Regions from separate parts of the Cellulomonas sp. P4_A2 genome, predicted to be linked through region 2. Evidence: predicted binding sites of a transcription regulator. Region 2 holds the regulator's gene; the other holds the start of a gene.
The links. The regulator Rex, encoded in region 2, represses fermentation and respiration genes when NADH is low (regulators of the CRP and FNR family bind a similar motif). The targets are predictions, from matches to a motif close to CTTGTGAANNNNTTCACAAG.
Positions count from the first base shown of each region.

Region 1: a site for Rex is predicted at 1,644-1,663, ahead of AC1DUE_RS14580 (geranylgeranyl reductase family protein). Genes of this name have one in related genera too.

Region 1 covers NZ_JBFUHG010000016.1:2,792-6,188, reverse strand. Annotated here, with positions in the region: gene AC1DUE_RS14585 (NADH-quinone oxidoreductase subunit A) at 1-299, opposite strand, end outside; gene AC1DUE_RS14580 (geranylgeranyl reductase family protein) at 358-1,629, opposite strand; gene AC1DUE_RS14575 (demethylmenaquinone methyltransferase) at 2,219-2,914, opposite strand; gene AC1DUE_RS14570 (isochorismate synthase) at 3,035-3,397, shown strand, end outside.
Region 2 covers NZ_JBFUHG010000019.1:78,889-82,285, forward strand. Annotated here, with positions in the region: gene AC1DUE_RS16540 (N-acetyltransferase family protein) at 1-86, opposite strand, end outside; gene AC1DUE_RS16545 (HAD family hydrolase) at 83-934, opposite strand; gene AC1DUE_RS16550 (glutaredoxin family protein) at 997-1,260, shown strand; gene AC1DUE_RS16555 (redox-sensing transcriptional repressor Rex) at 1,389-2,015, shown strand; gene AC1DUE_RS16560 (YceI family protein) at 2,071-2,631, opposite strand; gene AC1DUE_RS16565 (MarR family winged helix-turn-helix transcriptional regulator) at 2,731-3,255, shown strand; gene AC1DUE_RS16570 (histidine phosphatase family protein) at 3,286-3,397, shown strand, end outside.

The sequences.
Region 1 (3,397 bases), on a different contig from region 2:
AAGCCGATCATCGCGACGAGCCCGAACATCGCGAGCGTGCTGAAGCTGACGGCCCACGGGTAGAGGAACACCACCTCGATGTCGAAGACGATGAACGTCATCGCGACGAGGTAGTACTTGATCGGGAAGCGGCCGCCGCCGATGGCGTGCGGGGTGGGCTCGATGCCGCACTCGTACGCCTCGAGCTTGGCGCGGTTGTACCGCTTCGGGCCGAGCATGACGCTGGAGCCAACGCCACCGAGCGCCATGAGGGCAGCGATGCCCATCAGGAACAGCAGCGGCACGTACGGGTTGCTCATCGTGCGTCACTCCTCAACGGCGAGGTCGGTGCGGGGGGTCGGGTACAGCGTGGTGCGGTCAGGCTGCCGGTGCGAGCCGACTGAGTCCGGAGATGACCCGGTCGACCAGGTCACCGCCGCGGGGTTCGTAGCAGTCGGACAAGAGCTTGAGGACGAACTTCATGACGAGCGGCTGGGGCAGGCCGTACCGCGTGCACACCCGCATGATCTCCGGGTGCTCGATGAGCCGGACGAAGACCCGGCCGAGCGTGTAGTAGCCGCCGAGGTCATCCTTCATCCGGCGCTGGTAGGTGGCGAACGCGCGCTCCCGGCCGGCGGCGGTGCCCCGCGCCAGGCCCTGGGCGATCGCGTCGGCGGCGACCCGGCCCGCCTGCAGGCCGTACGCGATGCCCTCGCCGTTGAACGGGCTGATCATCCCGGCGGAGTCGCCGACGAGCATCAGGCCGTTGCCGTACAGCGGCCCGCGGTTGAACCCCATCGGGAGCGCCGCGCCACGGACCGGGCCGACCTGGTTGTCGGGCGTGAACTCCCACTCGGCCGGCGCGTTGGCCATCCACTTGGCGAAGAGCGCCTTGTAGTCGACCTTCGTCGCGGCCGCTGTGCTCGACACCGAGCCGAGGCCGACGTTGGCGGTGCCGTCGCCGAGGGCGAAGATCCAGCCGTAGCCGGGCATGAGGTTCGACTTGCGTGGCTCGCCGTCCCAGAGCTCGAGGTGGCTCTCCATCCACGCGTCGTCGTGCCGCGGGGTGCGGAAGTAGGTGCGGACCGCGACGCCCATCGGGCGGTCCATGCGCTTCTCCAGGCCCATGCCGGTGGCGAGCCGTGCGGAGACGCCGTCGGCGGCGATGACGATCGGGGCGCGGTACTCCGCGGCGCCGTCGGCGGTCTTGGCGGTGACGCCCACGACGCGGCCGGAGCGCTCGTCCCGCACCGCGCCCGTGACGTTCGTGCGCTCCTGCAGCTTGGCGCCCGCGGAGCGCGCGTGGTCGGCGAGCGTGTGGTCCAGGGACATGCGCGACTTGGCCAGCCCGTACGACGGGTAGCTCGACAGCTCGGGCCACTCCAGCTCGAGCCGGTGCCCGCCGCCGATGACGCGCAGACCCTTGTTCCGGATCCACCCGTCCTGCTCGCGGATCGGCAGGCCCATGCGCACCATCTCGGCGACCGCGCGGGGCGTCAGGCCGTCGCCGCAGACCTTGTCGCGGGGGAACTCGGACTTCTCCAGGAGCAGCACGTCCAAGCCCGCGGAGGCGCAGTGAAACGCGGCGGCGGACCCTGCCGGGCCCGCGCCCACGACGATGACGTCTGCGTCATCGTGCGCTGCATCCACCACCAGTGACCCCACTTGTGACGTTGTTCACGTACTGATTCGGCGAGTGTAACCACGGCCAGAAACGCTGTCTGCGAAGGCTTGGCTTACTTGCGACGACAGGGTGCGGAACGGCCCTGATCTGCGCGGAAACTCGTGGTCGAACATCCCGCAGACGACGCCCCGCCGGTGCAGTTCGAGGCGTTGCGCACCCCATTGTTCACCCCGGCGGGCGACGAGTCCCGGCATTCGCTGATCGGGCTTCGCGCGGGACCCGCCGGCGCGGGTCTCCGGCACGGTCCCCGGTGGTCGTCGACCTCCTCGTGCCCTCGTCGCAGAGCGGCCGTGCGAATCTGCCGGCTGACCTGCGGGTGGGGGCGGCCGGGGCGGGCAGGAGTCCTCGCGCGGCCCGGCAGCGTCGGGACGGGCCGAACCGACGCGACCTGGCGCCACCTGGGACTGGAGTGGCCCGTGAGACGCCTGAGATGCCTCAGAAGTCACTCGAGCACCACGCGTCCCAAGTGGCGCTAGGTCAGGCCGGATGGCGCCGCCGGGTGGGCGACCGGCGATGGCCGCCGAGGAAGTCCGTCGCCGGACGCGAGCGCGGCGCCTACTCCGGGCGCGTGGCGCGGTGGAGGGCGACGACGCCGCCGGTGAGGTTGCGGAACGCGACCTGGGTCCAGCCGGTGCCCTTGATGAGGCGGCCGAGGGCGGCCTGGTCGGGCCACGCGCGGATCGACTCGGCAAGGTAGACGTACGCGTCGGGCTCCTTGGACACGGCCCGCGCGACGGGCGGCAGGGCCCGCATGAGGTAGTTGGTGTAGACCGTGCGGAACGGCGCGAACGTGGGTCGCGAGAACTCGCAGACGACGAGCCGGCCGCCGGGCTTGGTCACGCGGTAGAGCTCGTCCAGGGCGCCCTCGACGTCGGACACGTTGCGCAGCCCGAACGACATCGTCACCGCGTCGAAGGACTCGTCGGCGAACGGCAGGTGCAGCGCGTCCCCGGCCACGAACGCCAGGTCGGGCCGGCGCCGCTTGCCCACCTCGAGCATCCCGACGGACAGGTCGCACGCGATGACGCGCACGCCAGCGTCGGCCATGGGTTCCGACGAGGTCCCGGTGCCGGCGGCGAGGTCGAGGACCGTCTGGCCGGGCTGGGCGTCGACGGCCTTGATGGTGGCGCGCCGCCAGGCCCGGTCCTGCCCGAGCGACAGGACGTCGTTCGTGCGGTCGTATCGGGCGGCCACGGCGTCGAACATCACGGCGACGTCGTGCGGGTCCTTCTCGAGGCTGGCGCGCGGCATGGTCCCCATCGTCGCAGGTCCGCCGCGCCCGGGACGAACGCACGCACGGGGTCACACTGTGCTGAGCGCCACCTGAGGGTCGGCACGGCGTGCGCTCGGCGCAGGCTTACGCTGGCCCTGATGAGCCAGCAGCCCACCGCCCCGGGGTCCGCCGGGACCCCGGTCCCGCACCCCCTCGTGGTGCGCACCGTCGCTCTCGACGACCTGGCGCAGCAGCGGTCCGCCGCCGACCTGCTGGACCTCCTGCCCTCGACCGGGTCACCGCTCGCGTGGGTGCGCCGCGGCGACGGGCTGGTCGGCTGGGGCGAGACCTTGCGCGTCGAGGTCGCGGGACCGGACCGGTTCGCCGACGCGGAGCGGGCGTGGCAGAAGCTGCTCGCGCACGCGATCGTGCGCGACGAGGTCGGAGTCCCCGGGTCCGGACCGGTCGCGTTCGGCTCGTTCGCGTTCGACGACGACTCTCCCGCCGGCGGCGTGGTCGTC
Region 2 (3,397 bases):
CCCGGCGGGCAGGCGAGCGGGAACGTCAGGGCCGCGAGGGCGGAGAGCGGGGGGACGTCGTGCGGACGCGCGGGGCGGACGATCATGAGTCGTGCGACCCCCGCCAGGTGCGCAGGACGTTGCGGGCGACGAGTCCGAACGCCCAGGCCAGACCGGCGGCGCTGACGACGGCGGTGCCGCGCCGGGTGTTGCGACGCCGCGTGCGGAACTCGCGGACGGGCCAGCCGACGAGCGCGGCGTGCCGACGCAGACGACGGTCCGGGTTGATCGCGCAGGGGAACCCGACCTCGGACAGGATCGGCACGTCGTTGGTGGAGTCGCCGTAGGCGTAGGACTCGGCCAGGTCGATGCCGTTGCTCGACGCGAGCGCCCGGACCGCCTCGGCCTTGGCGCGGCCGTGCAGCATGTCCCCGACCAGGCGGCCGGTGTAGTAGCCGTCCTTGTGCTCGGCGATGGTGCCGAGGGCGCCGGTCGCGCCGAGGCGCCGGGCGATGATGTCGCCGATCTCGCGCGGGGTGGCCGTGACGAGCCAGACGGAGTGGCCCGCCGCGATGTGCTCGTCGAGAAGCTTCTGGGTGCCGGGGTAGATGCGCAGCAGCAGGACCTCGTCGTAGACGTCCTCGGCGATGGCCGTGACCTCGGCGACCGAGTGGCCGGTCATGATCTCGAGCGCGCGCTGGCGAACCTCGTCGATCTGCTGCTTGTTCTCGCCGAACGTCAGGTAGCGGAACTGGTGCAGGCCGAACCGCAGCAGGTCGCGCTTGCGGAAGAACCCCCGCAGGTACAGGCCCTTGGCCAGGTGGAACGCGCTCGCCCCGCGGATGATCGTGTTGTCCACGTCGAAGAACGCGCCGGTGCGTGGTCCGTCCGGGCTGGCCCCGGGCTCCCGCGGGACGGGGGCCGGGGCGACGGGGCTCTCGGGGGCCGGACGCACGCTTCCACTCTAACGACGGACCCTGTGCCGGTGCGCACGACCCAGGTCGGTACCGTGAACGCATGGCGAACACGAGGGTCCTCCTCTACGGCCGTACCGGCTGCCACCTCTGCGACGACGCCCGCGAGGTGGTCCGCGCGGTGTGCGAGGAGACCGGGACGGCGTGGGCGGAGGTCGACATCGAGGCCGGTCCGTACGAGGGCCGGGACCTGGTCGACGAGCTGGGCGAGCTGATCCCGGTGGTCGAGGTCGACGGCGTCCAGCAGGGGTACTGGCGGATCGATGCCGCGCGTCTGCGGCGAACCCTTACGGCAGCCGCGTCCTGACCCCTACCCTGACGGACAGGATCAGGCCCTGACGGGTCGACAGTGCTGTCGCGGGGGTCGATGTGGACACGCAACGGACGGAGCCTCGGACGACGCCGAGAGTCCGCGCGACGAGTGCTGCCCGGGAGGTGCCGCCGGCGACCGTCGCGCGGCTGCCCGGGTACCTGCGGGCGCTGCAGGGGCTCGAGGGCGTCGTCACGACCTCGTCGGACGAGCTCGCGGGCGCGGCCGGTGTCACCCCGGCTCAGCTGCGCAAGGACCTGTCGTTCCTCGGCTCCTACGGTCGGCGGGGGGTGGGGTACAACGTGGCGCACCTGTCCGAGCAGATCGGCGTGGTGCTGGGCCTGACGACGCAGCGGCGCGTGGTCATCGTCGGCATCGGGAACCTGGGGCACGCGCTGGCCAGCTACTCGGTGTTCGCGGAGCGCGGCTTCGCGGTCGTCGGGCTGGTGGACACCGACCCGGGCGTCGTCGGCACGTCCGTGTCGGGGCTCGTCGTGCAGCCCTGGGAGGGCCTGGCGGACCTGGTCCGGAGCACGGACGCGACCATCGGCATCATCGCGACCCCGGCGGCCAGTGCGCAGGCGGTGTGCGACGCCCTGGTGGAGGCCGGCGTGGTCGGGATCCTCACGTTCGCACCGCGGGCGCTGCGGGTGCCGGACCACGTGGACCTGCGCGCCGTCGACGTCGCCTCCGAGCTGCAGATCCTCGCGTTCCACGACCGCCGCCGCGCGGGCCTGGGGGACTCGGCATGAGAACAGCCGGTGCCCCCCGAGGGGGACACCGGCTGTCGTCGTGCGCGGGAGGAGGTCAGCCCTTGATGGCCGACACGTCGAGCGCGATGGTGACCTTGTCGCCGACCAGGACGCCGCCGGCCTCGAGGGCCGCGTTCCAGGTCAGGCCGAAGTCCTTGCGCGAGATCGCGACGGTGGCCTCGAAGCCCGCACGCGTGTTGCCGAACGGGTCCACCGCGGTGCCGTTGAACTCGGTGTCGAGCTCGACGGACTGCGTGACGCCGTGGATGGTCAGGTCGCCGACGATGACGTGCTTCTTGCCCTCTTCGCGGACGCCGGTGGAGACGAAGGTCCACAGGCCGAACTGCTCGACGTCGAAGAAGTCGCCGCTCTTGAGGTGGCCGTCGCGGTTGGCGTCGCCCGTGGACACGGTGGAGGGGTCGAGCGTGACCGAGACCGAGGTGGCCTCGAGGTGCTCGCCGACCGTGATGGTGCCCTCGGTCACCGCGACGGTGCCGCGGACCTTGGAGATGCCCGCGTGGCGGACGGTGAAGCTCGCCTCGGTGTGGGAGAGGTCGATGGCCCAGGTGCCGGCGGTCAGGCCCGTGGGCAGTGCGGTCGTGGTGGTGGCGCTCATGACGTGCTCCTCAAGATGTTGAACGATCAACTAATCCGTTAGTTCAAAGTTGTACTACACTTGCGTTCCCCCTGCAACCCCGAGACGAGGAAGCGTGTTGTGAGCACGAGCACAGAGCCTGTGACGGCGACGGCTGAGACCGTCGTCTGGCTGACCGCAGAGCAGCAGGAGCACTGGCGCTCGTTCCGCCAGGGCGTCGCCCGACTGCTCGGAGCGCTCGAGCACGAGCTCGACGCGCAGTCCGGCCTGTCCACGCACGAGTACGAGGTGCTCGTGCGGCTCTCCGAGGCGCCCGGGCGCACGCTGCGGATGGCGCAGCTCGCCGACAACGTCGCGCACTCCCGCAGCCGGCTCACGCACACGATCCGCCGCATGGAGGAGTCGGGCCTCGTCGCCCGCGTCCCGTGCGAGTCCGACGCCCGCGGCGTGAACGCGACGATGACCGACAAGGGGTGGGAGACGCTCGTCGCGGCGGCCCCCGGGCACGTCCAGTCGGTGCGCGACCACCTGGTCGACGTGCTCACCCCGGAGCAGTTCGCAGCACTCGGTGACGCCATGGAGACGGTGCGCCTGCACCTGACGGGTGGCGCGTGTCACGCCGTGGAGAGCCTCGACGCGTGCTGAGTGCACAGGAGTGTTTGCGAGACTGACCCCATGGTCGCCACCACGATCCACCTGATGAGGCACGGCGAGGTGCACAACCCCGAGGGTGTGCTCTACGGCCGGCTGCCCGGCTACCGCCTGTCCGAGCGCGGCGTCGCCATGG